One region of the Pseudomonas sp. TWP3-1 genome, then DNA from elsewhere that is predicted to be linked to it. Evidence: predicted binding sites of a transcription regulator. Region 1 holds the regulator's gene; each other region holds the start of a gene.

What was found. The regulator FliA, encoded in region 1, starts transcription of late flagellar genes. The targets are predictions, from matches to a motif close to CTAAAGTTTNNNNNNNNNNNGCCGNTAA.
Region 2: a site for FliA is predicted at 1,920-1,947, ahead of ACP7BN_RS01035 (methyl-accepting chemotaxis protein). Genes of this name have one in related genera too.
Region 3: a site for FliA is predicted at 2,179-2,206, ahead of ACP7BN_RS26010 (methyl-accepting chemotaxis protein). Genes of this name have one in related genera too.
Region 4: a site for FliA is predicted at 2,433-2,460, ahead of ACP7BN_RS27260 (methyl-accepting chemotaxis protein). Genes of this name have one in related genera too.

Annotation. Positions count from the first base shown of each region.
Region 1 is NZ_JAFCUQ010000009.1:136,248-141,651, reverse strand. Features, by position in the region: gene ACP7BN_RS14670 (chemotaxis protein CheA) at 1-1,391, opposite strand, end outside; gene ACP7BN_RS14665 (protein phosphatase CheZ) at 1,446-2,234, opposite strand; gene ACP7BN_RS14660 (chemotaxis response regulator CheY) at 2,257-2,628, opposite strand; gene fliA (RNA polymerase sigma factor FliA) at 2,796-3,536, opposite strand; gene fleN (flagellar synthesis regulator FleN) at 3,533-4,363, opposite strand; gene flhF (flagellar biosynthesis protein FlhF) at 4,477-5,404, opposite strand, start outside.
Region 2 is NZ_JAFCUQ010000001.1:231,714-237,117, forward strand. Features, by position in the region: gene ACP7BN_RS01020 (phenylacetate--CoA ligase family protein) at 1-125, shown strand, start outside; gene ACP7BN_RS01025 (GNAT family N-acetyltransferase) at 113-1,051, shown strand; gene ACP7BN_RS01030 (hypothetical protein) at 1,099-1,632, opposite strand; gene ACP7BN_RS01035 (methyl-accepting chemotaxis protein) at 2,014-4,005, shown strand; gene ACP7BN_RS01040 (DUF411 domain-containing protein) at 4,164-4,610, shown strand; gene ACP7BN_RS01045 (YqaA family protein) at 4,610-5,044, shown strand; gene ACP7BN_RS01050 (alpha/beta fold hydrolase) at 5,131-5,404, shown strand, end outside.
Region 3 is NZ_JAFCUQ010000027.1:53,410-58,813, reverse strand. Features, by position in the region: gene ACP7BN_RS26020 (NorM family multidrug efflux MATE transporter) at 1-1,049, opposite strand, end outside; gene ACP7BN_RS26015 (LysR substrate-binding domain-containing protein) at 1,208-2,128, shown strand; gene ACP7BN_RS26010 (methyl-accepting chemotaxis protein) at 2,316-4,292, shown strand; gene ACP7BN_RS26005 (phosphocholine cytidylyltransferase family protein) at 4,307-5,020, opposite strand; gene ACP7BN_RS26000 (gamma-glutamyl-gamma-aminobutyrate hydrolase family protein) at 5,043-5,404, opposite strand, start outside.
Region 4 is NZ_JAFCUQ010000033.1:20,741-26,144, forward strand. Features, by position in the region: gene ACP7BN_RS27250 (inorganic phosphate transporter) at 1-1,008, opposite strand, end outside; gene ACP7BN_RS27255 (transporter) at 1,276-2,298, opposite strand; gene ACP7BN_RS27260 (methyl-accepting chemotaxis protein) at 2,574-4,199, shown strand; gene ACP7BN_RS27265 (PepSY domain-containing protein) at 4,352-4,657, opposite strand; gene ACP7BN_RS27270 (sterol desaturase family protein) at 4,807-5,404, shown strand, end outside.

The sequences.
Region 1 (5,404 bases):
TCGGTTTCTTCGCCGACCAGTTCCAGGATGATCTCTTTCTTCAGCTGACGCGCCAGGTCGCGAACCAGACGCGGGAAGCGCCCGAAGACTTTCTTGATTGGCTGCATCCGCGTTTTCATCACCGCGGTCTGCAAGTCAGCCGTGACCACGTCGAGGTTCGACACAGCCTTTTGCATGGCTTCGTCGCCGCTGTTCAGACCCAGGCGCACCAGACGGTTACGCACCAGCACCAGCTCGCCGACCATGTTCATGATTTCGTCGAGGCGTGCAGTGTCGACCCGCACGGTGGTCTCGGCTTCGCTCGCCGGTTTTTCCGGTGGCGGTGCAGCAGCCGCAGCACGGGCCGGAGCCGGTGCAGCAGCGGCGGCCGGTTTTGGCGTTTCGGCTTTCGGCTCAGGCGCTTTGGCGACAGGCTTCGGCGCAGCGGCCGGGGCCTTGGCGGCAGGCGTGGCGACGGCAGACGTGCTGCCAGCGGACGCGGTGCCGACTTCAGTGAACTTGCCTTTGCCGTGCAGTTCGTCGAGCAGCGATTCGAACTCGTGATCGCTGATCAGATCGCTGCCCGCAGCGGCCGCCGTCGGGACTGCTTGCGCAGGCACCGAGGCAATCGCCGATTCCAGCGCATCAACGGCAAAGTTGCCTTTGCCGTGCAACTGATCGAGCAACGCTTCGAATTCGTCGTCGGTGATGTCCGAGTTGTCGCCTTTGGCCGGTGCAGCAGGCGCCGCAGGAGCCGCCGCCGCAGGAGCTACAGCGTCCACCGCGAACTGGCCTTTGCCGTGCAGTTGATCGAGCAACGACTCGAACTCGGCATCGGTGATTTCATCGCTGGCCGCCGCAGTTGCAGCAGGCGCAGGCGCAGGTGCCGGGGCTTCCGCTTCGGCCTTGACGGCGTTCAGCGAGTCCAGCAACTGCTCAAATTCGTTATCGGTGATGTCACCCGATTCGCTCTCGGCGACCGGCGCTTCCACCACTTCTTCAACCGCTACGGCGTCAGCCGATTGCGGTTCCGCCAGACGCGCGAGGGCGGCCAGCAGTTCAGGTGTTGCAGCAGTAATCGGGCTGCGCTCGCGCACTTCGGTGAACATGCCGTTCACCGCGTCCAGTGCTTCAAGCACAACGTCCATCAGCTCTGCATCAACGCGACGCTCACCCTTGCGCAGGATGTCGAACACGTTTTCGGCGATGTGACAGCACTCCACCAGCTCATTGAGCTGAAGGAAGCCGGCGCCCCCTTTTACAGTGTGAAAACCGCGAAAAATTGCGTTGAGCAGATCAGCATCATCCGGGCGGCTTTCCAGCTCGACCAATTGTTCTGACAGCTGCTCAAGAATCTCGCCGGCCTCAACCAGGAAATCCTGAAGGATCTCTTCATCGGCGCCGAAGCTCATTAATGGGGTGCTCCTACAGGTCTAAAAACCCAAAAAACCTAAAATTCAAAAACTCTAGAATCCGAGGCTGGATAACAAATCGTCCACATCGTCCTGACCGGACACAACGTCTTCTCGTTTATCGGCATGAATCTGCGGACCTTCACCCTGCGAGAGATGTTTTTGTGGATCTTTTTCAGCGAGCATCGCCGCACGGTCATGTTCGATGCCCGCAAAGCGGTCAACCTGACTGGCCATGAGTACGAGTTTGAGCAGATTGCTTTCGACTTCGGTGACCAGTTGGGTCACGCGCTTGATCACCTGACCGGTCAGGTCCTGGTAATCCTGAGCCAGCAGAATGTCGTTGAGGTTGCTCGACACCGCACGGTTGTCCGTGCCGCTGCGTGCCAGAAAACCGTCAACCCGACGCGCCAGCTCGCGGAACTCTTCAGCCCCGACTTCGCGACGCATGAAGCGGCCCCAGTCGGCGCTCAGGCTCTGGGCTTCATCAGCCAGGCCGTTGACCAGCGGGGTGGCGCTTTCCACCAGATCCATGGTGCGGTTGGCCGCGGCTTCAGTGAGCTTGACCACATAGCCCAGACGCTCGGTTGCGTCGGTGATTTGCGACACTTCCTCGGCCTGCGGCATGTTCGGGTCAATCTGGAAATTGACGATCGCACTGTGCAGTTCACGTGTGAGCTTGCCAACTTCCTGGTACAGGCCACGGTCACGGGTCTGATTGAGCTCATGGATCAGTTGCACAGCGTCGCCGAACTTGCCCTTTTCAAGGCTTTCGACCAATTCGACCGCGTGTTTTTTCAGGGTCGATTCAAAATCGCCCTGTGAAGATTCGTTGTTGTCCATAGCTCCCCCGTGGCGCAGTTTCTCAACCGATGCGTTCGAAAATCTTCTCGATCTTGTCTTTCAACGCCTGGGCCGTGAAGGGTTTCACCACATAGCCGTTAACACCGGCCTGGGCTGCTTCGATGATCTGTTCGCGCTTGGCTTCAGCGGTCACCATCAGCACTGGCAAGTGCTTGAGTTTTTCATCGGCGCGCACGTGGCGCAGCAGGTCGATACCGGTCATGCCCGGCATGTTCCAGTCTGTTACCAGAAAGTCGATGCTGCCGCTGTTGAGAACCGGAATGGCGGTGATGCCATCGTCAGCCTCGACCGTGTTGGTGAACCCAAGGTCACGCAACAGGTTTTTGATGATCCGCCGCATCGTTGAGAAGTCATCAACGATGAGGATTTTCATGTCTTTGTTCAATTCGACCTCCAAGCAGTCTTAAACGCGCCCAGCACCTGGACGCGCCATTTCAATCATTCCGGCAAAGCACTCGATGACTGTCTGGAGCACAACAGAGCAAGACCGGTGCCGTTCACCACCGCACCAGCCTCCTCTACAGTGTCCCCACACTGTCTTCAGCGCGCTCGCCACTCCCCCAAACGCCCCCGCAAACGGGCCGCGCACTGGCTGTGTAACTGGCTGACCCGCGATTCGCTGACGCCAAGGACTTCACCGATTTCCTTGAGGTTCAGCTCTTCGTCGTAGTACAGCGCCAACACCAGTCGCTCACGCTCCGGCAAATTGGCAATCGCGTCCGCCAGCGCGGCCTGGAAGCGCTCATCTTCCAGATCGCGCGACGGCTCAAGATGAGCACTCGCGCCGTCCTCGTGCAGCCCTTCATGTTCGCCGTCCTGTAGCAGGTCGTCGAAACTGAACAGGCGGCTGCCCAAGGTATCGTTCAAAATCCCGTAATAATCGTCGAGACTCAATTGGAGTTCGGCCGCAACTTCGTGATCTTTAGCGTCACGGCCGGTTTTAGCTTCAATCGAGCGAATTGCGTCGCTGACCATACGGGTATTGCGGTGAACCGAGCGTGGAGCCCAGTCCCCTTTGCGCACTTCATCGAGCATGGCGCCGCGGATCCGGATGCCCGCGTACGTTTCGAAACTGGCGCCTTTGCTGGCGTCGTATTTGGTCGAGACTTCCAGCAGACCGATCATCCCGGCCTGAATCAGATCTTCGACCTGCACACTGGCCGGCAAGCGTGCCAGCAAGTGGTAGGCGATGCGTTTGACCAGTGGCGCGTAACGCTCGATCAACTCGTACTGCGCGTCACGTGCCGACTTCTTGTAGAAATTCATACCGCTGGCGGTCATAGAACAGGCCCTGCCGTTTGCTGCACGAGGCGCTCGACGAAAAATTCCAGATGCCCACGCGGGTTGGCCGGCAGCGGCCAGGTATCGACCTTCTGTGCGATTGCCTTGAACGCCAGCGCGCACTTGGAACGCGGGAAGGCTTCATAGACCGCACGCTGCTTCTGCACCGCTTTACGCACACTTTCGTCGTAAGGCACGGCGCCGACGTATTGTAGGGCGACATCGAGAAAGCGATCCGTGACCTTGGTCAACTTGGCGAACAGATTGCGCCCTTCCTGCGGGCTCTGCGCCATGTTGGCGAGGACGCGGAAGCGGTTCATGCCGTAATCGCGGTTGAGCAACTTGATCAGCGCGTAGGCGTCAGTGATCGAAGTCGGCTCGTCGCAGACCACCAGCAACACTTCCTGCGCTGCGCGCACGAAACTGACTACCGAGTCACCAATACCCGCAGCGGTGTCGATCACCAGTACGTCGAGATTGTCGCCGATGTCGCTGAATGCCTGAATCAGACCGGCATGTTGCGCCGGGCTCAGGTGCACCATGCTCTGAGTGCCGGAGGCGGCCGGCACGATGCGAATCCCGCCGGGGCCTTGCAACAACACGTCGCGCAGCTCGCAGCGGCCTTCGATCACGTCGGCCAACGTGCGTTTGGGCGTGAGGCCCAGCAGAACGTCGACGTTCGCCAGCCCCAGGTCAGCGTCCAGCAGCATGACCCGACGGCCAAGTTCTGCCAGCGCCAGGGACAAGTTCACTGAAACGTTAGTCTTGCCGACGCCACCTTTGCCGCCGGTCACCGCGATCACCTGTACGGGATGCATGCTGCCCATGTTATTTCTTTACCTTGTCTTGCATAGACGGAGGCCACATTACTGGCTGCGCGTTCACAACCGGAACAATGCGTGGCAGACCACCGATGTAGGTACAAAAACTGTTCATTACCTCAGCCAACCTGCTTGGTCGGACTGTGGTAGATATCAGCGAACATGTCGGCCATGGCTTCTTCGCTGGGTTCTTCCTGCATTTGCACGCTGACGGCGCGACTGACCAATTGATGACGGCGCGGCAGATGCAAATCATCCGGAATCCGTGGGCCGTCGGTCAGGTACGCGACCGGCAATTCATGACTGATCGCCAGGCTCAACACTTCGCCAAGGCTGGCCGTTTCATCCAGTTTAGTCAGGATGCAGCCGGCAAGCCCGCAACGCTTGTAACTGTGATAAGCGGCGGTTAGAACCTGTTTCTGGCTGGTGGTTGCCAATACCAGATAATTTTTTGAGCGAATGCCACGCCCGGCCAGACTTTCGAGCTGCATGCGCAGTGCCGGATCGCTGGCTTGCAGGCCGGCGGTATCGATCAGCACCACGCGTTTGCGCAGCAGTGGATCCAGCGCCTGCACCAGCGATTGGCCCGGGTCGACGTGAGTCACCGAGACGTTGAGGATGCGACCCAAGGTCTTGAGCTGCTCCTGCGCGCCGATGCGGAAACTGTCCATGCTCACCAGCGCGATGTTCTGCGCGCCGTACTTGAGCACGTAGCGTGCGGCGAGTTTGGCCAGGGTGGTGGTCTTGCCCATGCCGGCAGGGCCGACCATGGCAATCACGCCGCCCTCTTCCAGTGGCTCGACTTCCGGGGTGGCGATCATCCGCGCCAGGTGCGCGAGCAACATGCGCCAGGCCTGACGGGGTTCTTCAATTTCGGTGGTCAGCGCCAGCAGATCGCGCGACAACGGGCCGGACAGGCCGATGCGTTGCAGACGACGATACAGATTGGCCTGCGCCGGACGGCTGCCTTGCAGCTGATTCCAGGCCAGCGTGCCGAGTTGCACTTCCATCAGCTCGCGCAGACTGTTCAGTTCGAAACGCATCGAG
Region 2 (5,404 bases), on a different contig from region 1:
TGCACACGCAGTGCTGCCCGGTCGATGCGCTGTCACGCCATCCGCGTTCGGGCAAGCACCGCCAGGTAATCGATCTGCGCGAGTACGACAGTTCGCCTCAGGAGCTTTCATCATGCAAAGCGTGATTCTGAGAAGCTTCCGCAAGAGCGACGCTTCGGCCGTTACCGATTTGTTTCGCAAGGTTTATGGCGACTGTTACGTGCAACCTCAGGTCTACCTGCCATGCATGATCAACCAGAACCACGCGGCGGGTCGCTGGCACTCACTGGTGGCGGTGGCCGATGATCAGATGCTGGGGCATGCCACACTCGTGCGCGCCAAAGGGTCATGTATCGCTGAACTGGCATTGACCGTGGTTGACCCGGATACCCGCGGCCAGAGCATCGCTACCCGGCTGTCACAGCACCTGTTGATTCACGCCCAGGCGCTGGGCTGTCAAGGCGTGACGATCAAGCAGGTCACCCACCATGACTACACGCAACGCATGGCTGCCCGCCTCGGCTTTCACAACATCGGCGTTTTGCCTGACTACGCCCGATCTCCGTATGGCGAGTCGGAGCCGGTGACGCTGCTCATCGGTTATCAACCCATCGACGGTTATCAACGCGCAATTCCGGCGTTGGCCTGGCCCGTGGCGTGTCGCGATTTCATGCTGCGCCAATGCGCAGTATTCGGGACGCAGCCGACCGCGTCACCATGGATCGGTGCCCCGGTGCATCTCGAACAGAATGCCGACCGTTACGACGGGACGTTCAAGGAGCTGGACGCCAGTCTGCTGACGCAGCTAGAGCGTCTGCCCGCGCACTGGATGATCTCGATCCGGCTCAGGTTGGCACAAGGTTTCGACACCGCAGAACACACGCTATCGAACATGGGGTTCGTGTTCACCGGACTGGCGCCCGACGACAGGGGGGGAGGATGGCTGGCGTTGTTTCATCGCGGCTATCAACCACGGCCGATGGCGCTGCGCTGTACGCACATGCAGGATCTGCATGACCGGATGGGCATCCAGTCATCATCTGTGGAAAACACGCGGTTTGAAGGAAGCTGATCGGAGGACAAGGCCCGTTCCGTCATCGGACGGGCCACAAACCAGCATCAGGCCTTGGCGCTGACGCCCTTGTCGGTAGGCGGAAGGCGCTCGCCACCCTGGCCGTAGGTCTTCAGGTTCTGCAGCACATAAATGGCTTTTTTATACTCGGGGATCAACGCGTTGGCGTACTTGTTGCCCTGGATATTGTTGCTCTGGATGTTGTCCAGTTGCGTGGCGAAATACTCCAGCGCGTTGAACTTGGCGTCGATGTCCTTCGGCACGCCGAAGCGATCGAACTTGTCACCGGCATTGAACAGGTTGATCGACGTGATCTCGGAGATCAGGCCGCGGCTGCGCAGCATCTCACTCAATTTGCCCATCTGTTTGGTCGAAACGTTTTCCGGATCAAAACCCCTGATTGCCTTGTGCAACCCCTGCTTGTCCATCTCCGCGGTGTTGATCGCTGTTGGATCGTTACCGACCAGGGCCAGCATCTGCTTGACCTTGAGGTTTTGCGACACCGGTTTGCCGGAAACCGAAGTATCGCGCACCAGCAAACCTGCCTTGGGTTGCCAGGTTCCAGTAAGGCCGATCGTCATGAGCGGGTTCCTTGCGAGAAAGACATGGGTATTTCCTTATTGATCGACTGCAAATTGCGGCGAGTATCGGTCGATGAACAGATGGATCCAACTCTTTTCTCATATTTTTTACAAATCTTGTACATTCCGGACACAAACCAGCCTCCCCTAGCAATCATTGACTTTTGTCGGCTCTGGCCTGATCACCAGATTGCAGCTTTAAGACTAATGAACCGTCTGGTTAGTCTTCATGTATCGATCTCGATACCTGCCACTGGTCTTCAAAGCACTTTTTAGTACTCGAGTACCTCAAGCTTCTTTGCGCCACGACGATAAGTAGTAGAACCCCGCGCTGTTTTCTCTCCGCCGATAATAAGAATCCCTGCTCAAGGACCGGTCTCCATGCCCGCATTCCGCACTATTCAGGCTCGCTATACGCTGTTTCTGGTTCTGTTCATCTTGCTGTTGTCGGTGCTGACGGTGGTTGGCATCAGCCAACTGGTTGCGCCCAAGCTGCGCCACACCGAAGAGCAAGTGGTGCTCAATCGTATTGCCGAGGTCGCCGAGCAGATTCAGGGCGAACTGAACAAGGTGCAGTCGCAGCAGCGCAGCATCACCCAGACTATTCCGCTGCTCGACAGCGCAGCCATCGACACGGTGCTGCCGGGGCTGGTGGATCAGTACGGCGAGTTGAAGGTGTTCGGTGGCGGGATCTGGCCGTTGCCGGGACAGCGCGAAGCCGGGCGCAACAAATTCAGCACGTTCTGGCACCGCGATGCCTCGGGCAAACTGGCAGTCAACACCTTCTGGAACAGCGACGCGGCACCCAACTATTACGATCAGAGCTGGTACAAGGGCGGCATGCAGACCCCGCGCGGTCAGTGCGCATGGGCCGCAGCCTATAAAGACGACGCCAGTGCCGAACCGCGCACCAACTGCGCCATGGCCATCCAGAAAAACGGCAGCACCTGGGGCGTGTCGACCATCGACGTTACGTTGGGCTTCTTCAACGACCTGGTGGCGCGCAAGGAAAAAGACCTGAGTGCCGAAATGCTCATCGTCGAAGCCGACGGCAAGGTCATCAGTAATAGCTCGCGCATCAGCGGCCCGATCGTCCTGAAAAACATCAGCGAACTCGCCGCCAGTTCGACCTTCGCCAGCCAGGTCAAGGCCGGACTGCAAAAACGCGATCAGGCGCAGCGTGTCGAATTCGACAATAACGGCGAAGCCAGCACCTTCTTCATGCGTCCGATCGAAGGCACGCCGTGGTTCCTCGCCACCGCCCTGCCGACCCGCCTGATCACCGCTCAGCGCGATGACGTACTGAGCACGCTGAGTCTGTTGCAGATTCCGATGGTGATCCTGCTGGTGCTGTTGCAGCTCTATGCGATCCGCCAACTGGTGCAGCGCATGAAAGCCCTCAAAGCCAACATCGATCTGCTGTCCAGCGGCGACGCCGACCTGACCCGACGCATAACCATTCGCGCCGAAGACGAACTGGGCGCCATTGGCCACTCGGTCAACACCTTCATCGTTTACCTGCAAAACATGATCGGCGAAGTCACCCAGGCCACCGGCGCGATGGCGTCCGGCCTTGATGATCTGCAACGCACCTCGGCGCACACCAGCCAGATCCTGCTGCGCCACGCCTCGGAAACCGACCAGACCGTCACCGCCATCACCGAAATGAGTTCGACCGCCGAAAGCGTTGCGCAGAACGCCGCCGAAACCGCAGCCTTCACCCAGCGCGCCAACGAAAACGCCGACCGCTCGCGGGTCGTCGTCGGCGAGGCCTCCAACAGCGTCGTGGCCTTGATCGACGAAGTCGCCAGCGCCACGCGCAAAGTCGAGAGCATGCAGCAGGACGCACAGCGCATCACCGAAATCCTTGGCGTGATCGGCGCCATCGCCGGTCAGACCAACCTGCTGGCGCTGAACGCCGCCATCGAAGCGGCCCGCGCTGGCGAGCAGGGTCGCGGCTTCGCAGTGGTAGCTGACGAAGTACGCGCCCTCGCCGCCCGCACCCAGGCCAGCACCTCGGAAATCAACGAGATGTTGACCCGCCTGACCCAAGGCGTGAGTTCGTCGGTCAGCGCCATGGAAAACACTCAGGTCAGTTGCCAGTCGGCCGCCGACGCAACCGCCCGGGTCAATTCCGGCCTCGACGAAATGGCCGGTTCGGTCAGCCACATCAACAGCCTGAGCACACAGATTGCTACCGCTGCCGAACAGCAAAGCGCGGTGACCGAAGAGATCAACCGCAGCATGGTGCAGATCCGCCACATGGTCGAAGAGCTGGTGCAGAGCGGCCACACCAGCGAACTCAACACCCGTCAGTTGCTCGAAGCCAACAGCCGCGTCAGCGCAATCATGGGACGCTTCAAGGTTCGCTGACAGATTTGTCATCTGCCACTCAGCGGCCTGTCAGGTTTGATCTACGATCATCCTGGCAGGCCTGCCTTGAATTAACTGGAAACACTCCGTTGAAGCCCGGCAGGAAAATCAGGTCAAAATGCGTTCTTTTCTGACCACATTCAAGCCGAGAGCCCTGTATGCGAAACCCTCTGCGTCTGGTCGCCCTGAGCGCCCTGTTCATTTCCTCCCTGGCGCAAGCCGCCGACCTGATCCCGATTGAAGTCCATCGTGACGCCAACTGCGGCTGCTGCAAAAAGTGGATCAGCCACCTCGAAGCCAACGGCTTCAAGGTCGAGGATCACGTCGAAAGCAACATGAGCGAGTTCAAGCTCAAGCACGGCGTGCCGCCACGTCTGAACTCGTGCCACACCGGAATCATCAACGGCAAATTCGTCGAGGGCCACGTGCCCGCGGAACAAGTCCTCGCCCTGAGCAAGCGTGACGACCTGCTTGGCGTGGCCGCACCGGGCATGCCGATGGGTTCGCCCGGCATGGAAATGGACGGCATGAGCGATGCGTATCAAGTCATCGGTCTGAAAAAGGACGGTACTGACGTGATCGTGGCGGACTACCCGGCGCATTGATGGCGGCGGCTTACACCGGGCTGTTCTTCGCCGCATTTGGGGCCGCGACGTTGCTGCCGCTGCAATCCGAGGCATTGCTGGTCGGTTTGATTGTCAGCGAGCGCTATTGGCTGTGGGGCTTGCTCGCGGTGGCGACATTGGGCAACGTGCTCGGTTCGCTGGTGAACTGGTGGCTGGGGCGCGGGCTGGAGCGGTTTCAGGATCGGCGCTGGTTTCCCGTGAGCGCCAGACACATGGCGCGAGCACGCAAGCACTATCAGCGCTACGGACATTGGACGCTGCTGCTCAGTTGGCTGCCGGTGATCGGTGATCCACTGACGCTGGTTGCGGGCGTGATGCGCGAGCCACTATGGCGTTTTCTGTTGATCGTCACGCTGGCCAAAGGTGCACGTTATGCGGTGGTCGCGATGCTCACGCTCGGCTGGCTCGGTTGAGCGTTCGGGCGCGGGTATTGCCTGTGGTTAACGTCGCCATAATCCGGCCGATCAAGCATCGGTCGATTTCCTACGGAGTTGCCCCTATGTCTGTGTCGCTTTCCCGCTGGCTGCCCGGCCTGCTCCTGACCGCCACTCTGCCGCTGGTTGCGCATGCCGAAGACGCGCAGTACGGGCCGGAACTGCAAGGTTTCGACTATCCCTACACCCTCAAGCACTTTGAATTTCAATCCCAGGGCAAATCCCTGCAAATGGGCTACATGGACGTCGCCGCCGATGGCAAGGCCAATGGTCGTTCGGTAGTTCTGATGCACGGCAAGAACTTCTGCGGCGCGACCTGGGACAGTTCGATCAAAGCCC
Region 3 (5,404 bases), on a different contig from region 1:
GGGTCGTTGTGATCGAGGAATAAGCCGACCAATTGATTTGGCAACAGCCAGAACACCATCGCAAAGGCCAACATCACCACCGCACCGAATAGGATCCCGACCCGGCCGGACATCCGCGCATCATTGAGCTGCCCGGCGCCATAATGCTGGCCGATGCGCATGGTGATCGCGTACGACATCCCCGCCGGCACCATGAACGCTACCGAGACAATTTGCAGCGCAATCTGGTGCGCACCGAGCTGCGTGCTGCCCATGGTGCCCATGCACAGCGCCGCGAAAGCGAACAGGCCGACTTCCACCGCATAAGTGCCGCCGATCGGCAGGCCCAGACGCCACAGCTCTTTGAGGTATTGGCGGTTCGGCCGCGACAAGCCCTGACGCAACGGATAAGCGTCGTAGGCCGGATGCCGACGAATGTGCCAGGCCAGCGCCAGTGCCATGCAGTTGGCGACAATCGCCGTGACCAGGCCGATGCCCATCAAGCCGAGTTTCGGCAGGCCGAACATGCCGGTGATCAGCGCGTAATTCAGCAGAAAATTCGCGACCGTGCCCACCAGGCTGATAACCATCACTGGCGTCGCGCGGCCGATGGCGCTGGTGAACCCGCGCAGGGCCATGAAGCTCAGGTAGCCGGGCAGCGCGAACGGCAGCGCGATGAGAAATTGCCCGGCGGCGGTGACGTTGGTTTCGGTCTGGCCGAACAGCAGCAATACCGGTTCCAGGTTCCACAGCAGCAGACCGGCACCGAGCGCCATCAGCCACGCCAGCCACAAACCGGCCTGAGTCAGTTTGGCAGCGCCGACAATATCGCCGGCGCCCTGGCGAATCGACACCAACGTGCCGACCGCCGCAATCACGCCGATGCAGAAGATCGACACGAACGAATAAGTCGCCGCGCCCAGCCCTCCGCCGGCCAAGGCTTCGGGGCTGAGGCGGGCCATCATCAGGGTGTCGGTCAGCACCATCAACATGTGCGCCAACTGCGAGGCGATCAACGGCCCCGCCAGCCGCAAAATGGCCCAGAGTTCGGTACGCACAGGTCGCTGCATGGTCATCACATCCATTTAATCGAGGGGGCAAGAGACCGTCGATTCTCGGCCCTCAACAAGCTTTGCACAAAGGGATAAAAAGGATGGGTAGCATGATTAAAACTCATCCAGGCGTGATTCTGCTAAGTTGGCGAAATCCCGCAATTGGAGCCTGATCCATGTCCCGTCGACTTCCTCCCTTGTATGCCTTGCGCGCATTCGAAGCGGCGGCGCGGCACAGTTCGTTTACCCGCGCGGCTGAAGAGTTGTCGATCACCCAGAGCGCGGTCAGTCGGCACATTCGTACGCTGGAAGAGCATTTCGCCTGTCGGCTGTTTCACCGCAGCGGACGCAATCTGCAACTGACCGAGTCGGCGCGCATGCTGTTACCGGGTATCCGCGACGGCTTCACCGCGCTGGAAAGAGCCTGTAATACCCTGCGCGCCGAAGATGACATCCTGCGCATGAAAGCCCCCTCGACCCTGACCATGCGCTGGTTGCTGGCGCGCCTCAGTCGCTTCCGTCATCTGCAGCCGGGCAATGAGGTGCAACTGACCAGTGCCTGGATGGACATTGATTCGGTGGATTTCAACGACGAGCCATTCGATTGCGCAGTGCTGCTGAGCAACGGCCATTTCCCGCCGGACTGGGAGGCGAGTTATCTGTTCCCCGAAGAGCTGATTCCGGTCGGCGCACCCAATCTGCTCAACGATCAGCCGTGGGATGTGGCGCGGCTGGCCAGCGCCGAGCTGCTGCACCCGACCCCGGATCGTCGCGACTGGCGCAACTGGCTGCTGCGCATGGGTCTCGCTGATCAGGTGTCGCTCAAGGGCGGGCAGGTCTTCGATACCCTGGAGCTGGGCATGATTGCCGCCGCTCGCGGGTACGGCGTCTCCATGGGCGATTTGCTGATGGTCGCCGAGGATGTGGCGCAAGGCAGGTTGAGTTTGCCGTGGCCGACAGCGGTTGCCAGCGGGGAAAATTATTATCTGGTGTGGCCGAAAACCCGTCCGGGAGGTGAACGTTTGCGCCGCCTCAGCGACTTCCTGCAAGGCGAAGTGCGCGCCATGGCGCTGCCGGATGTCACGCGCTTGAGCTGAAACGTTCGAGCCTGCACAATGCCGGCCTTTCGCCATAACCGCGCTATCTACTCAAGTATTCGGGTTTTCCGCCGAATACGTGCAGGTGGGACCGACGTGCCGGTTTCGCGCTTCACCCCCCATTATTAGAATTTTCCGAGCAAGTGCCGCGATCAAGGAGGATCCGCAGCTCGGCCAGGAGCTGTCCATGTCTCAACCTCGTGCTCGGATCGCCTCGCAGCTGGGCCTCGCGCTCGCCGTGATACTGGCGATTGTCATCAGCGGCAGTACGGTGTTCGCCCTGCGTTCGCTGGATACCGCCAACCTCGCCACCCGTGAAGAGCACCTGGCCAGTGAGGCGCGCCTGCTGGCCGATCAGCTGAGCACCTTTCACGGCACGCTGCGTGAAAGCACCCAGCGTCTGAGCGGGTTGTTCGAGAAGCGCTTCAGCACGGGGCTGAGCATTCATCCGGATGAACCGGTGAACGTGGCCGGCACCCAGACTCCGGGTCTGCACCTGGGCAGCGAAGTGTTGAACAACAACTTCAAGGAAGTTGACGGCTTCAAGCAGATGACTGCCGGCGTCGCCACGTTGTTCGTGCGCAGCGGTGAAGACTTCGTGCGGGTCAGCACTTCGCTGACCAAGCAGGACGGCAGCCGCGCCATCGGCACCTTGCTTGACCACGCCCACCCGGCCTATGCGAAGTTGATGGCGGGCCAGAGCTACGTAGGCCGTGCCTTGCTGTTCGAACGCTCTTACATGACCCAATACACCCCGGTGCGCGACAGCGGCGGCAAGGTGATTGCGGTGCTGTTCGTCGGGTTCGATTACACCGACGCGCAGAACGCCCAGTTCGACAACCTCAAGCGCTTCCGCATCGGCCAGACCGGTTCGCTGGCGCTGCTTGATGAGCAGAACAAATGGTTGGTGCCGCCGGCCGGTGTACAGGCGCTGGATCAAGCGATTCCGGTGATCGGCGGCCTGGCAAAGAAACCGGGTAAAGGCGAATTCTGGAGCGACAAATCGGAAGACTTCTACAGCGTCGCCGTGCCCTTCGATGGCGGGCCGTGGTCGGTGGTGGCGAGCATGCCGAAAAGCGAAATCCGCGCCGTGACCTGGAGCGTCGGCATTCAACTGGCCATCGGCAGCCTGCTGGCGATGCTGATCGCGGTCGGTTCGGCGGTGTGGCTGTTGCGCAGCAAATTGCAGCCATTGGGCGATCTGGTGCGTCAGGCCGAAGCCTTGGGCGCCGGTGATCTGAGCGTGCGTCTGAACGTGTCGAGCAACGATGAGATCGGTCAGCTGTCGCGTGCTTTCAATCAGATGAGCCAGGCGCTGTCGACCATGGTCGAGCACATCCGTCGTGCTTCGGGCGAGGTCAACAGCCGTGCTCAGGCGCTGTCCGGTTTGTCCGGTGGTGCGTATGAAGGCATGGAGCAGCAGTCCGGCGAAATCACCAGCATGGCTGGCGCGGTTGAAGAGTTCTCCGCGACTTCGCTGGATATCGCCGACAACATGGGTGCGACCCAGCGTCTGGCCCAGGAAAATGCTCAGCAAACGCAGATCGGTCGCACCTCGATGGGCGAAGCGTCCTCGTCGCTGGAGCAGATTGCCGGCGCCCTGAATAGCACCGCCACCGTGATTAACACCCTCGGCCAGCGCTCGCAGGAAATCGGCGGAATCGTCGGTGTGATCACCTCGATTGCCGAACAGACCAACCTGCTGGCGCTCAACGCGGCGATCGAAGCAGCGCGTGCAGGCGAACAAGGTCGCGGCTTCGCCGTAGTGGCCGACGAAGTGCGCAACCTCGCTTCACGTACCCGTCAGGCGACGGATGAAATCTCCGGCATGATCCAGAGCATTCAGCAGGAAACCGGTAACGCCATCAGCACCATGGAACAAGGCAATTTGCTGATGCAGGAAGGCTTGTCGCGCAACGCCAACGTCGCTTCGGCACTGGCGCGTATCGATGAGCAAAGCCGTTCGGCCGGTGAGCAGTTTGCCGCGATCACCACCGCGACTCAGGAACAGAGCAGCACTGCGACTCTGCTCAGCAGCAACTTGCAGAGCATCGCCCTGGCCAACAGCGAGCAGCGTGAAGTGGTTTCCAATCTGGCGATTACCGCCAAGGAGCTGGAAAAACTGGCAGCAGATCTGCGCTCCGAGGTTGACCGCTTCCGTTGAAGCGGCGCGCCTGCTTACTGGTAGGCAGAGAGGTCTTCGCTGGAGTCGACCTCTCCCCATTCTCCCGTGTAAGGCACAGCTTCGATCGGCACTCGACCGGCATCGATGACCCGTTGCAGGGTGTTGGTCATGTGCATCTGGTCGCACTGGCTCGGGGTCAATTCGCTGCGTAGGCGAACCACTTCTGCCCAGCCCTCGGGCGTGAAGCGCAGCAGACCCATGTACTGGCCTTCGACTTCATCCACCGTTTGCGGTTTGTTGCCGATTTCCGCCAGCGTCTGGTCGCTGTTCAGACGGAACGTTTCGGCGTCCAGCAATGGATCGCCGAAACGTTGTGTCCACAATGCCAACCAGTTCGGGTCATAGGTCACGGCCAGCGATGCCTGGTTGGTCATCAACGACTGCACAGCCGTCGGGCTGTAGAAAATATCCGAATAACTCACGATGCACGGCTGCCCGGCAAGCCAGGCTTCGGCGCATGCCAGAGACGCGACCATGTTGGTTTCAGCCCAGCGTGGGTTATGAAATTCGCTCAGACCTTTGTCGGCCAGCAACGCGCGCTTGTAGCCTGTGACCACAGCGATTTCGCTGATGCCCGCCGCGCGCAGTGACTCCAACTGCCATTCGAGCAATGGTTTGCCGCGCAATTCGACCAGGCATTTCGGGCGTTCATCGGTGAGACTTTTCATGCGACTGCCACGGCCGGCAGCGAGAATAATGGCTTTCACAACAGGTCTGTTCCGTAAGTGATCAAGTGGGGTCGGATTCGCCAAAAAGCTGCTGGATTCGCTGCACGTCGTGCGGGGCAAAATCGGCCTCGCGTTCCGGGTGCCACATCCAGCCTTGCCAAGGCAGGCGTGAGTGGCGGATGGCTTCGATTTCGCCGTCTTCGCTGCGCGCCAGCACTTCAAATTCTGGCGGGCAACTGGCAAGGCACAGGTTATGAAAGCTGTTCACATCTGCTTTGATCTGGCCGGACAACCGGTGCCGCGTGCGCACATGGCCGGTCACCGGCTGCAACTCCCCGCCCGCCCAGTGCGCGAGCATTTGCATGCCTCGGCAAATACCGAGGACGGGCAGACGCCGGGTGCGGGCATGGTCGAGCAGTTGCT
Region 4 (5,404 bases), on a different contig from region 1:
GCGCATGTAATCCGAAAGCACCGGGCGCGGATCGGCCGGGGCCGGCAGCGAGGTGTTTTTCACCAGCGCTTGCTGAGTGACTTGCGCCACCGCCGCAAATTGCAGTGATTGTTCTTCGGGCATGGTGCGGTTCAAGGCGTAGGCCATTGGCAGGGTGCCGACCAGAATCAGCATGATCAGGCCCATGCCTTTCTGCCCGTCGTTGGAACCGTGCGCGAACGACACGCCGGTGCAGGTCAAAATCAACAGACCACGAATCCACCACGGCGGCGGCGTGTTGCCTTCAGGCGCCTTGTACAGCGCACGATTCTTCACGAACGCGCGCAGCGCCAGCAGCAACAGTGCGGCAAAACCGAAGCCTACCAGCGGCGACAGCAGCAACGCGTAACCGATCTTGGTCGCCTGTGCCCAGTCGACGCCGCTGGTGCCGTCCCGTCCGTGCATCAAGGCATTCGCCACGCCGACGCCGATGATCGAACCAATCAGCGTGTGCGACGACGAGGCCGGCAGACCCAGCCACCAGGTGCCGAGGTTCCACAGAATCGCGGCGATCAGCAGTGCGAAGATCATCGCGAAGCCGGCGGACGAACCGACTTGCAGTATCAACTCCACCGGCAGCAACGCGATGATGCCGAACGCCACCGCGCCGCTCGACAGCAGTACGCCGAGGAAATTGAAGAACCCCGACCAGACCACTGCAACATTCGGCGGCAGCGAGTGGGTGTAGATCACCGTGGCCACAGCGTTGGCGGTGTCGTGGAAACCGTTGACGAACTCAAAACCCAGCGCAATCAACAGCGCCACGCCGAGCAGCAGGAAAGGCGTCCAGGTGGTGACCTGCGTGCCCAGTTCATGCATGTCGTGCATCAGGCTGTAGGCGGTGAACAGCATCCCCATGGCCAGCACTGCGAAAAAAATCACGTAGGTGAACGGGCTGGTTTTCTTGTCGAGCGCTGGCCGGCTGCTGGGGGCGGACGCTTGGCTGGCGGAAAGCGATGGAGTAGCCATGGGCGGACAATCCTGAGCGAAGAAAGGAATGTCGCCCATGATCGTTGCAGAATGTTACAGAGAGGCTGCCGTAGATCAGTGTTAGGTGGATTAGCCCCGCAACTGGTCTGGCGGCGCAAAGATCCCCTGTGGCGAGGGAGCTTGCTCCCGTTCGGCTGCGCAGCAGTCGTAATGCGGCAGATTACATTCTGTCTGATAAATCGCGGTGATTGGTTTTGGGGGGCGCTTCGCACCCCAGCGGGAGCAAGCTCCCTCGCCACAGGGATCTTAATAATCCCGGCGTTTGCGGAAGGCCCAACGCCCGGCAATCACGGTAAACGTCGCCACCAGCGCAACCAGAATCCAGAACCCATGCTCATCCTGCGACAACGGCACGCCCCCCACATTCATCCCGAAAAAACCGGCAATGATGTTGATCGGCAGCGCCAGCACCGTGACCACGGTCAGGGTGAACAGCGTGCGGTTGCTCTGTTCGTTGAGGTTGGCGGCGATCTCTTCCTGCAACAGCTTGATCCGCTCGCCGAGCGCGGTCAGGTCGTTGATGATCAGCGCGAACTCCTCGGTGGATTTGCGCAACTCCTTGACGTCTTCCTTCTGCAGCCATGGAGGAGGGCGATTGAGCAGGCGCAGCAACGAGCCGGGTTCCAGCGCCAGCAAGCGTTGCAAACGCACCAGCACCCGCCGGTTGGCACCAAGTTCGGCGCGGTTGGTCGATAGGCGCGAGGAGAGCAGTTCGTCTTCGATCTGATCGACGCTGAGGCTGGTCTTGCGCACGATCTGCGTCAGTACTTCGCCCTGATCGCGCAGCAGATGCACCAGCAGCTCCAGTGGTGAGCGAAAGCATTCGCCGGCCTTGACCGACGAGCGCAACTTGTCCACCGAGTGCAACGGTTGCAGACGCGCGCTGACAATCAGCTTGCTGCGCACGCACACCCACAACGTCGATACGTCAGACGAAACCATGCTGCTCAGGTTGAACACCACGTCGTTGACCACCGCCAGCAGCGCCGAATCGACATGCTCGATGCGCGTCGAGCGCGAGCCTTCATGCAGCGCTTCGAAAAACTCCTCGGGCAATTGCAGATGACTTTTCATCCAGCGTTCGCACGCGGCGTGCGCCAGATTCAGATGCAGCCAGAGGAATTCATCGCCATCGGTGTCGTCTTGCAGGCAACGCAGAGCGGTCGCGGAATCCACCTCGCGGCCGCGTTCACCGGGGCGAAATTGAAAGCCGTAAAGCAGGCCGAACAGGTCTGGATCGCGGTGACTCAGGTCGAGGCTGTGGTTCATGAAGGCTCGCTGCGAGGAGGGCGTCTGTCGCGGGATTTGCAGATTCACCTGAGCCGCATCATCGCGCCGGTTCATGACGATTTGGTGACAGTCAAATGACGCCAAATCAATGGCTTGCCAGTCGTCGGAAATTTTTCAAGAAGCGCTCTGGTGCGCCGATTACAGCTGAGTTAGCTTGCGCGCCTTTGGCCATGAGCCACGGTTCGCCGACATGGATGTCCGGCCACAATTCACGTCTTGTCGGACGTGCCTCATCCCTGTCATGAGTAGCTGCGATGTCGGTACAAAAATCCCTGAAGGGGCAAATTCTTGCCCTGTTGAGCGGCAGCCTGCTGGCGATCCTGTTGATCGCGCTGGCCTGTTTCCACTTCCTGTCCAACGGCGTGCAGAGTTACGGCCAGTTGATCGAAGGGCCCTTGCGCACCTCGCAACTGATCGACGAAGCCAACCTGCAATTCAAGGTGCAGGTGCAGGAATGGAAAAACGTTTTGCTGCGCGGCAAGCAACCCGCGGACCTGGCGAAATACTGGAGCCAGTTCGAAGACCGCCAACGTGATGTGCAAGGGATTCTCGGTGAGCTGGCCAACCAGAAGGGCATCGAGCCTGCGCTGAAAACCCGCATCGAACGACTGCGCGAAGAACACCGTCAACTGGGCACGGCGTATCAGAAGGGCCGCGATGCCTACGTGGCTGCCGGTGCCGATCCGACTGCCGGCGACGTTGCCGTCAAAGGTGTCGACCGCGCCACCAGCGATCAGATGAGCGCACTGGTTTCCGAGCTGCGTAAAGAGGGCGTCGAGCAATCGGCGCAGATCAGCGCCAGCGCCGACCGCACTGTGTGGCTGGGTTTGCTGGTGATGCTCGCGTCGGGCGTTGTAATTGGCGTGTTCAGCCTGTGGCTGGTCAACCGCAACCTGGTCGAGCCGATTCGCAAACTGATCGACTACGTCAGCCAGTTGAGCCAGGGGCGTTTTGGCGAACGTGTGGTCAGCACCCGTCAGGATGAGCTGGGTAATCTGGCCGCTGCGGCCAATACCCTGCGTGATTTCCTCGCTGAAACGTTCAGCCACCTGCAACGCAGCGCCCAGGATCTGGACAGCGCCAGCGGCGAGCTGAACTCCATTGCCACGCTGATGGCTGGCGGCACCAACGAGCAGTTCAACCGCACCGATCAAGTGGCTACGGCAATGAACGAAATGTCCGCCACCGCCCAGGAAGTCGCGCGTCACGCCGCTGATGCAGCACGGGCTGCCGACGATGCCGACCAGTCCGCCCAGCAGGGTGAAAAAGTCATGCAGGGCACCATTCACACAATCACGCAGATGCGCGGTGAAATCGCTAACACCGCCTCGGTGATCCGTCGTCTCGAAGCCGACAGCGGCCGCATCGGCAAGGTGCTGGAAGTGATTCGTGGCATTGCTGAGCAGACCAACCTGCTGGCGCTCAACGCCGCGATTGAAGCGGCGCGTGCTGGCGAGGCCGGACGTGGATTTGCGGTGGTTGCCGATGAAGTGCGCAGTTTGGCGCAACGTACGGCGGCGTCGATTATCGAGATCAACCAGATTATCCAGAGCGTGCAGACCGGCGCGGTGGATGCTGCACAAGCCATCGAAAGCGGCCAGTCGAAAAGCGATGAAAGCGTCGAGCAAGTGACGCAAGCCGGCGCGATGCTGGAGCGCATCACCCAAGCAGTGGAAGCCATTCGCGACATGAACCGCCAGATCGCCACCGCCGCCGAAGAGCAGACCTCGGTCGCCGAAGACATCTCGCGCAACCTGACCGAGATCACCTCGATCGCCAGCACCAACCTCGACAACGTGCAACGCACCGAAAGCGCTAGTCAGAACCTGCATGGACTGTCGGGGCGTTTGAACGAAGTCACCGCGCGTCTGAGCGCCTGACATTCGGCGCGATCAGTCAGTGACCTGTGCACTGACTGACATGCCGCCATCGCTGGCAAGCCAGCTCCCACAGGTACCGGGGTCGGCCGACAAACGCCAGACACAAAAAAGCCGCACGATTTTGCAATCGTGCGGCTCGATGACCCGGTTTATCAGGTGTCTTGCTTGTCGCTCAGAACTTTGCCGGTGGTCGCGTCGAAATCAACGTCGAACTCTTTGCCATCAGCGGTCTTCAGCTCAACTTCGTACTCGTAGCCGTTGAAGTGATTGTCCAGATCGGTGTCGGTGATCGTTGCACCTGGGTGCAGTTTCAGTGCTTCGGCGTTCATCGACTCCAGCGATTTGATCTTGCCTTCCTTGACCAGTTGCGGGATCTGATCGACGCGAACGTCAGCCTGAGCCAGGCCAGCGGTAAGGGTCAGGGCAGCAGCGGTAAACAGGGCAGTCAAAGTTTTCATCGGTTATTCCTTTGGTTGATTTGGTTGATTCGTTTAAGTGGCCTCAGGTTAACCAGCGCAACTTAACTCATCCTTAAAACTTGCGTTGTTTGTTCAATCGGCGTTTTCGGCAGGCTTGCATGCTTGACCTTCAATCTATGGAGGTCGACATGAAACGCATCTTTGCGCGGTTGTACGCGCCGTTGTTCTGGGGCGGCTTTATCGGGGCAGCGCTTGTATTGTCAGGCGTCGCGACGCTGTGGTTGTTGCCGCTGTTTCTATTGGCGTTGTTGCTGTCGTTCGCGGCTGAACATTATTTGCCTTACGAATCGAACTGGAATCACCCGGCCGGGGATCGCCGCCGCGACATCCTGCATGCGCTGGTCAACGAAACGTTGAACGCCGTTGGCCTGCTGGCGCTGCCGGGGCTGGTGGCGTTGCTGGCGATTGACGGTGCATGGCCGTCGGGCTGGCCGCTGTGGCTGCAATTGCTGCTGGCGATTTTCATCGCTGATGCCGGTGTGAGCCTGATGCATTACGCCAGCCATCGCCTGCCGTGGTTGTGGCGGTTACACGCGGTGCATCACAGCGTTGAACGACTCTACGGATTCAACGGTTTGATGAAACATCCATTGCATCAACTGCTGGAGGCTTCGGCAGGTTTGTTGCCATTGGTGCTGCTGGGGATTCCGTCGAATGTGGCGGTGTTGCTGGCGTTCGCCATCGCTATCCAACTGTTGCTGCAACATTCAAATGTCGACATGCGCC